DNA from 2 places in the Micromonospora sp. NPDC049049 genome. Region 1 is predicted to be linked to the other one. Evidence: riboswitches for the same ligand, from Rfam matches in the RefSeq annotation. Region 1 holds a riboswitch; the other holds the start of a gene.
The links. Region 1 has a riboswitch for thiamine pyrophosphate ahead of thiE (thiamine phosphate synthase). Riboswitches for the same ligand answer to the same signal wherever they lie in the genome.
Positions count from the first base shown of each region.

Region 2: linked by a shared signal. The riboswitch ahead of AB0B68_RS29440 (ECF transporter S component) and the one ahead of thiE (thiamine phosphate synthase) in region 1 are both predicted to bind thiamine pyrophosphate.

Region 1 is NZ_JBEZEX010000044.1:40,176-44,400, reverse strand. Features, by position in the region: gene AB0B68_RS29775 (thiazole synthase) at 1-538, opposite strand, end outside; gene thiS (sulfur carrier protein ThiS) at 535-735, opposite strand; gene thiO (glycine oxidase ThiO) at 726-1,892, opposite strand; gene thiE (thiamine phosphate synthase) at 1,889-2,515, opposite strand; TPP riboswitch at 2,510-2,619, opposite strand; gene AB0B68_RS29755 (ThuA domain-containing protein) at 2,932-4,225, shown strand, end outside.
Region 2 is NZ_JBEZEX010000043.1:31,181-35,405, forward strand. Features, by position in the region: gene AB0B68_RS29435 (ABC transporter ATP-binding protein) at 1-1,203, opposite strand, end outside; gene AB0B68_RS29440 (ECF transporter S component) at 1,315-1,908, opposite strand; TPP riboswitch at 1,983-2,087, opposite strand; gene AB0B68_RS29445 (alpha/beta fold hydrolase) at 2,195-3,025, shown strand; gene AB0B68_RS29450 (SIS domain-containing protein) at 3,079-3,828, shown strand; gene AB0B68_RS29455 (DUF6328 family protein) at 3,966-4,225, shown strand, end outside.

The DNA.
Region 1 (4,225 bases):
CCACACCCTGCCGGATGAGTCGAATGTGGTGCGGGTTGCCGATGCCGAGCCCCGAGCCGATCGGGGAGCCGGCCGGCATCACCGCGGCGCAGCCCACGTCGGCGAGGCGGCGGGCGAGCACCGGGTCGTCGCTGGTGTACGGCAGCACTGTGAAACCGTCGGCGACCAACTCCTCGGCGGCGCGGAGCAGTTCCACCCCGTCGGGCAGGAGCGTCCGCTCGTCGCCGATCACCTCCAGCTTGACCCAGTCGGTGTCGAACGCGTCCCGGGCCAACCGGGCCACCTTCACGGCCTCGGTCGCGGTGTGGCAGCCGGCGGTGTTCGGCAGCAGGCGTACGCCGCACCGGTCCAGCAGCTCCAGCAGCCCACCCGTGGAGCCCGGTGCCGTGCCCACCCGGCGCAGCGCCACTGTGACCAGCTCGGTGCCGGACGCCCGGATCGCCTGCTCCAGGACGTTCAGGTTCGCGGCACCGCCGGTGCCGAGGATCAGCCGTGAGGTGAAGGTCTCCCCACCCAGCTCGAACGGCACGCCGCTCACCCGCCCTGCGCCGCGGTGAGCACCTCGACCCGGTCACCGTCGCGCAGTGCCCGGGCCGGCCAGCCGGTCCGGGGCACCACCTCGCCGTTGACCGCGACCGCCACCCCACGTGGGTGCGCCACGATGTCGCGGACCAGGTCCGCCACTGACGCGCCCGCGGCGACGCTGCGCCCGGCCCCGTTCACTGTCAACTCCACAGGTCCCCCTCCACACTCGGTTCAGGTAGGCCCGACGCGGCCACCGTGGCACCGCCGAAGAAGCGGTCGGCCCGGAAGGGCGCGAGCAGCGGGTCGGGTACGCCGCCGAGCACCAGGTCGGCGATCAGGTCGGCGGTGATCGGGGTGAGCACGATGCCGTGCCGGTGGTGCCCGGTGGCGACCAGGACGTCCGGTCGGTCGGGCAGCGGCCCGAGGATCGGCGCGTTGTCCGGGGTGCCCGGGCGCAGCCCGGCGACCGCCTCGACCAGGTCGTACTCGGCCAGCTCGGGCAGCAGGTCGACCCCGGCGCGCAGCAGCCGTTGCACAGCACCGGCGGTGACAGTGGTGTCCGAGCGCTCCTCGACCGTCGCGCCGAGCACCACCTCACCGTCGGCGCGGGGCACCAGGTAGACGTGCTCGCCGTCGGCGTACCCCCGGATCACGTGCCGGAAGCCCGGCGCGACGCCGTCGGGCGCGCGGAGCCGGAGGATCTGACCTTTCACCGGCCGCACGGGCAGGCCGGTGAGCGCTGTGGCCCCGCAGCCGGCAGCGACAACGGTGACCGTTGCGTCCACATCGGACAGCGACCGAACCTGCTGCGGCACGAGCACCGCGCCGGCCCGCTGCGCGGCCGTGCGCAGCGCCGGCACCAGCAGCCGGGGGTCGACCTGATGGTCGGTGGGCGCGAGCGCGCCGCCGCGCACCCGTGGGGCGAGCGCCGGTTCGCTGTCGCGCAGTTCGCTGGGGCGCAGCGGCGTCACGGGCAGGCCCAACCCCTGCTGGTACGCCCACAGCCGGCGCGCCTCGGCCAGGTCGTCGCCGGTGAGCCCGACCATCAGGGTGCCCTCGGTCCGATAGCCGATCTCGACCCCGGTCGTCTCGGTCAACTCGGCGGCGAACGCCGGCCAGCGGGCAGCGGATGCCAGAAGCAACCCGGTCAGCTGCCGCTCACCGAAGTACGCCTCGGCGACCGGGGAGAGCATGCCGGCGGCCACCGCCGACGCCCCCGAGCCGGGTGCCGGATCGTGCACCACAACCCGCAGCCCGCGAGCGGCGCAACGCCAGGCGATGGCCAGCCCGATCGGCCCCGCCCCCACCACTGCCACGTCCGGCCGGACCCGGTCGCTCGACAGCGGTGACGGGGACCGGCCGGTCAGCACGTCAGAGCCTCGATCAGCTCGGCGGTTGCCCGTGCCGGATCGGCGGCGGAGGAGACCGCGCCGACCACCGCCACCCCGTACGCCCCGGCGGCCCGCAGCGCCGGCACCCGGGCCGCTGTCACTCCGCCGATCGCGATGACCGGAACGTCGACGGCGTCGACGACGGCGCGCACTCCGGCGGGCCCGATGGGGTCCGGCAGGCCGGTCTTGGTGCTGGTGGCGTGACACGGACCGACGCCCAGGTAACTGGTGCCCGCCGCGACGGCCTCGGCCGCCGGGCCCGGCGCGCGAGCGGTGGCGCCCAGCACACCGGTGGGGCCGAGCACCCGGCGGGCGGCGGCGACCGGCAGGTCGTCGGCGCCGACGTGTCCACCTGCCGCGCCGACCGCCAGCGCAACGTGCAACCGGTCGTTGACCAGGCAGGTCGCCTGGTACGGCGCGCAGAGCGCCAACACCCGCCCGGTCAGGTCGTACGCCTCGCGGTCGGTGGCGGAATCCTCGACCCGGACCTGCACCACCAGGTCGGCGTGGGCCACGGTGAGGGCGGCGCGGACCACGGCGAGTGGGTCGCGACCGGGTCGGGTGTCGGTGATGAGATGCAATCGCCCCAGGGACGGCACGGCAACGCTCCTCCCTGCGCCGGCATTATCCGGATCAGGTTCGACGGTCGGGGGCTGTCAGCCCCCCTCTCAGCCCGGTACACCGGGCTCCCGTGGGTTACTTGCGTGTCACCGTACGACAGATCCGTCGGCCTGCCAAGGCGTGGGGTCGGCGGTGGCCGGCCGGGCCGGCGCGTCAAAACGAGCTAGATCCAATGGGGCACTTCATACGGTCCTGTTCGGAATGTCGCCCCCCGTTGCAGAACCGTTACCCGTCCGCATCTTGCCCGACATCGAGCCAGCCGAATTAATTTGTTCAGCGATTCGACAAAATGTCGGTGGGGGCACCTTGGCACGGTGTGACCACCGGCTCCATCAGGGACGGCCTTCGGCGAGCCGACTCCCGCGAGCTCTGTCACTACGACACAGGAGGCGGCGTGTCCCGTTCTCGTCGTGCCCGCGTACCAATCACCGCAACCCTGATCTCCCTGGCCATGGCCTCGACCACCCTGTTCGGCGCGCCCGCGCAGGCGGCCGCCCAGGTTCCCCCACGGGATGCGAAAGCCGCAGCCCCGGTCAGCCAGGTGGCGCCGAAGGCGCCAAAGGCCGCGGCCGATCCCTTCTCCGTCCTGATCTTCTCCAAGACCGCCGGCTTCCGGCACGACTCGATCCCCACCGGCATCGCCGCCATCCAGCAGCTCGGTGCCGCCAACGGATTCACAGTGGACAACTCCGAGGACGGCGCAGCATTCAACGACGCCAACCTGGCGAAGTACAAGGCGGTGATCTGGCTCTCCACCACCGGTGACGTGCTCAACGCCGACCAGCAGGCGGCGTTCGAGCGCTACGTGAAGGCCGGCGGCGGCTACGTCGGCATCCACGCCGCGTCGGACACCGAGTACAGCTGGGCCTGGTACGGCGACCTGGTCGGCGCGTACTTCGCCAACCACCCGCAGAACCAGACCGCCACCGTCAAGGTGGAGGACCACGCCCACCCGTCCACGGCCGGGTTGCCGGACCGGTGGTCCCGGTTCGACGAGTGGTACAACTACCAGAGCAACCCCCGGCCGGACGTGCACGTGCTGGCCAGCCTGGACGAGAAGAGCTACACCCCCGGCGCCGGCGCGATGGGTGCGGACCACCCGGTCGCCTGGTGTCAGGACTACGACGGTGGCCGCTCCTGGTACACCGGTCTGGGCCACACCCGGGAGTCGTACGCCGAGCCCGAGTTCCTGTCCCACCTGCTCGGCGGCATCCGCACCGCGGCCGGCGTCGAGAACGCCGACTGCGGCGCCTCGAAGACCTCGAACTTCGAGAAGGTCACGCTGGACAGCAACACCAGCAACCCGATGGAGCTGGACATCGCCCCCGACGGGCGGGTCTTCTACATCGAGCGTGACGGTCGCGTGCAGATCGTGAAGCCGGACACCGGCAACACCGTCACCGCCGTCGACCTGGACGTCTTCACCGGCAACGAGGACGGCCTCATCGGCATCCGGCTCGACCCGGACTTCGCCACGAACAACTGGGTGTACCTGTACTACGCCCCGAACGACGGGGTCACCCGCAACCTGCTGTCCCGCTTCACGGTCACCGGCGACACCATCAGCCTGGCCAGCGAGAAGCAGGTGCTCCGGGTCGACACCCAGCGCAACACCTGCTGCCACGCCGGCGGCAGCATGACCTTCGACGGCGACGGCAACCTCTACCTGGCCACCGGTGACAACACCA
Region 2 (4,225 bases), on a different contig from region 1:
CGCCTCGCCACCGGAGAGGGTGTACGGGTTGGCGGCGGCGAGTCGGGCCAGCCGTAGCCGTTCCAGCAGCCCGGCCACGGTCTCCTTGACGGCTGCTTCGGGTTGACCGGTGCGGCGCGGGCCCAGCGCCAGCTCGTCGAAGACGGTGCTGGTGACGAACTGGTGCTCCGGGTCCTGGAAGACCGACCCGATGCGTCGGGCCAACGCGGGTGCCCGCCACCGGTGCGGGGGAGTGCGGTGGTCCGCGCCGGCCAACTCGGCGGTCGCGGTGACCTGCCCGCTGCCCGGCCTGAGCAGACCGCCGAGCAGCAACGCCAGGGTGGACTTGCCGGCACCGTTCGGTCCGCGTACGGCGAGTGCTTCACCGGCGCGTACCGCCAGGTCGGTGGGGCCCAGCCGGGGCGGCAGGCCGAGCCGGTCGGCGGTGAGCAACAGCTCCCCGGGGCTGGCGGTCGCCGGTCGGGGCGCGATGGGGTGACCGGGCACCCAGACCCCCTCGGCGGCCAGGGCGGCGCCGTGGGCGGCGAAGACCGCCTCGGGCGGGCCGTCCGCGCGGACGCCGCCACCCGGTTCCAGGACGACCACCCGGTCGACAAGCGGCAGTGCCTCGGCGACCCGGTGCTCGACCAGGATCAGCGTGGTGTCGGCGTCCAGTGCGCCGGCCACCGCGTGCCGGACCAGCTCGGCCCCGGCCGGGTCGAGGTTGGCCGTCGGCTCGTCGAGCAGCAGCAGGGCGGGGCGCAGGGCCAGCGCGCCGGCCAGGGCGAGGCGTTGCTGCTCGCCGCCGGAGAGCGCGGCGGTATGGCGGTCCCGGGAGTACGGGAAGCCGACCCGGTGCAGGGCCTCGTCCACCCGGGGCCAGATCTCGTCGGCCGGTACTCCCCGGTTCTCCAGCCCGAACGCGACGTCGTCGCCGCAGCGCGCCATCACCAGTTGGGTCTCCGGGTCCTGGAAGACGATGCCGACCCGTTCCCGCCCCTTGCGGGGGTCGAGCCCGTCGATCTCGACGGTGCCCTCCTGCTCGCCGGAGTCCTCGGGCAGCAGTCCCGCCAGGGCGCTGAGCAGTGTGCTCTTACCGGCCCCGGACGGCCCAAGAAGCAAAACCCGTTCCCCAGCCTCAACCCGCAGATCAACCCCGCGCAGAGCCCAGGCCCGCCGCCCAGCGTGCCGCCACCCGAACCCCCGCAGCAGTACCCCGCCCACCAAACCCACCCCCTCCCACCCACCTCGCCTACCCCTGTTGATCAAGAGGTTTGCGTCAGGAAATGGGCTTCTGTTGACGCAAACCTCTTGATCAACGCCGTTGGGTGGGGGTTAGATCAGGGCTCGGTTTCGGCCTGCCGGGAAGCGGTCCAGGACGCCGGTGTTGGCCAGGGCGTTCGTCAGCAGCCAACCGCCCAGGCCGGCGATCACTGTGGCGCTGACGATGGTGAGCAGCGCGTACGGGATGCGGTAGTCGGTCAGCGCGTAGTCGACGTTCCAGACGAAGAAGTCGAACAGCGCGGCGCTGAGGCCGGTGAGCGCGCCCGCGAACACCGCGGTCGGCAGGCGGAACGACCGGTACCGGAAGGCGGCGAAGGCCAGCTCGGCGCCGATGCCCTGCACGATGCCCTGCGGAATGACAGTGCCGGCCCACTGGCTGCCCAGCAGCGCGGACAGGACCGCGGCCACGGTCTCGCAGTAGAGCGCGGCGCCGGGCTTGCGGATGACCAGCCCACCGATCACCGCCGGCATCAGCCAGACGCCGTAGAGCAGCGTCTGCGCCGGCGGGAAGAAGGCGAACGCGCCCTCGGTGGCGCTCCAGACCAGGCCCCAGGCCCAGAAGATGACGCCGAAGGCGACCGCGATCACCGAGGCGACCACGATGTCGATGGTGCGCCAACGGTGTGTGTCGGTGGTGGATGTCATGTGGTGCTCCCAGTTCGTGAGTGCGAACCAGGAGAAGACGCACGCCGCGTCCGGTGGCACCGGACTGCGGCGCGGCTGGAGGTCGACCGAACTCCCTGCGCTGGCATTACCCAGATCAGGTTCGAGGGTCTGCGGGCGTGCCCGCACTCTCAGCGCTGTGCGCTCCCCTGTCGGATATGAAGTTGTCTCGCTGACGCTAACACCGACCAGGGGCGCGGGCCCAGCAGGGCATCCGCGTGACCTGCGGGAGCGAGCGGCCGACCGCCGTCTGGGTACGCTTCCGATCATGCGGGTTGACGCGCGAGGCTTCACGTTCGAGGTGACCGTTGGCGGTCCGACGGACGGCGTACCCGTCCTGCTGCTGCACGGTTTCCCCCAGCACAGCGGCGAGTGGGACGACGTGGTGCCGGCGCTGCACGCCGCCGGGCTGCGGACGTACGCGCTGGACCAGCGCGGTTACTCACCCGGCGCCCGGCCCACGGTGGTGGCCGACTACCGGATCCCGGAACTGGTCGCCGATGTGGTGGCGGTGCTCGACGCCCTCGGGTTGGACGCCGTGCACCTGGTCGGACACGACTGGGGCGCGATAGTGGCCTGGGCGGTCGCCGCCGGGCACCCCGAGCGGGTCCACACGCTGACCGCCGTGTCCGTACCGCATCCGGCGGCCATGGCGTACGCCCTGAGCAACGACGCCCAACAGAAGGCCCGCTCGTCGTACATCGCCCTGTTCCGCAAGCCCGAAAAAGCGGAGAAGGTCCTGCTGGCGTGGCACGCCACCGCGCTGCGCAAGATGCTCGGCGGGGTGGGCGACACCTCCCGGGTGAACCGGTACGCCGACCCGATGCGTGAGCCGGGTGCGCTGACGGCCGCGCTGAACTGGTACCGGGCGATGTCCCGCGCCGACCTGGCCGGCGTCGGCCCGGTCGCGGTGCCCACCACGTACGTCTGGAGTGACCGGGACGTCGCCATCGGCCGGACCGCCGCCGAGGCGTGCGCGGAGAACGTCACCGGCGACTACCGCTTCGTGCAGCTGCCCGGGGTGAGTCACTGGATCCCGGACGCGGCACCGGCCCCGCTCGCCGAGGCGATCCTGGCCCGAGCCGGCGGGACAGCCTGAGCAGCAGTGGACACCAACGGGCTGCTGGCCCGCAATCGAACGACGGAGGACGTATGACGGTGAGTGCCGAGGACTACCTGGCCGTGGTGACCGAGACGATCGGCCGGGTGGCCGCCAGTCAGCGGGAGGCGGTGGGGCGGGCCGCCGACCTGATCGCCGAGGCCGTCCGAGCCGACGGCGTGGTGCACGCGTTCGGCACCGGGCACTCGGAGGCCCTCGCCATGGAGATCGCCGGACGGGCGGGTGGTCTGGTGCCGACCAACCGGATCGCGCTACGCGACCTGGTGCTGCTCGGCGGCGAACCGGCCGACCGGTTGGGTCCGCTGCTGGAACGGGACCCGGCCGTCGCGCACCGCCTCTACGAGCTGGCCCCGGTGCGCCCCACCGATGTCTTCGTGCTCGCCTCGAACTCCGGCGTCAACGGCGCGATGGTGGAGTTCGCCACGCTGGTGAAGGAGCACGGTCACGGGCTGGTGGCGATCACCTCGGCGCGGCACTCCGGCCGAATGGCCTCCCGGCACCCGTCCGGGCGCAAGCTGAGCGACCTCGCCGACGTGGTGCTCGACAACGGTGCGCCGTACGGCGACGCGACGCTGCCCCTGCCCGGTGGTGGCGCGGTCGGCGCGGTCTCCTCGATCACCGCGGCGCTGCTGGCGCAGCAGGTGACAGTGGAGGTGGTGGCGCGGTTGCTGGCGGCGGGGGAGCGGCCCCCGGTCTACCTGTCGGCGAACATCCCGAACGGCGACGCGCACAACAACGCGCTGGAAGCGCGGTACGCCGGCCGGATCCGACGCGGGTCCTGACGCCGCCGGCGGCCGACGTGCGTCGCCGAGATGAACGGCAGGTGTCGTGAACCTGTTTCGCGCTCGGCCGGGTGGGGCATTGGCGTTGCTGCCGGCGGGCGGGACCGCCGGCAGTAGCGTCTCACCGGAGGTAGCGCGTGTCCAAGGAGACCGAGAAGCAGCGCTGGCAGCGCAACTTCGCCGACCTGCTGCAGGAGTTGCGGGTCGCCCAGACCGGCGTGCAGATCCTCTTCGCCTTCCTGCTCACCCTGCCGTTCAGTAACGGGTTCAACGAGACCACTGAGTTCCAGCGCGACGTCTACATCGTGGCGTTGCTCGCGGCGGCCGCCGCCACCGCGATGATCATCTCGCCGGTGGCGTTCCACCGGGCGCTGTTCCGGCAGGGGCGTAAACCGGA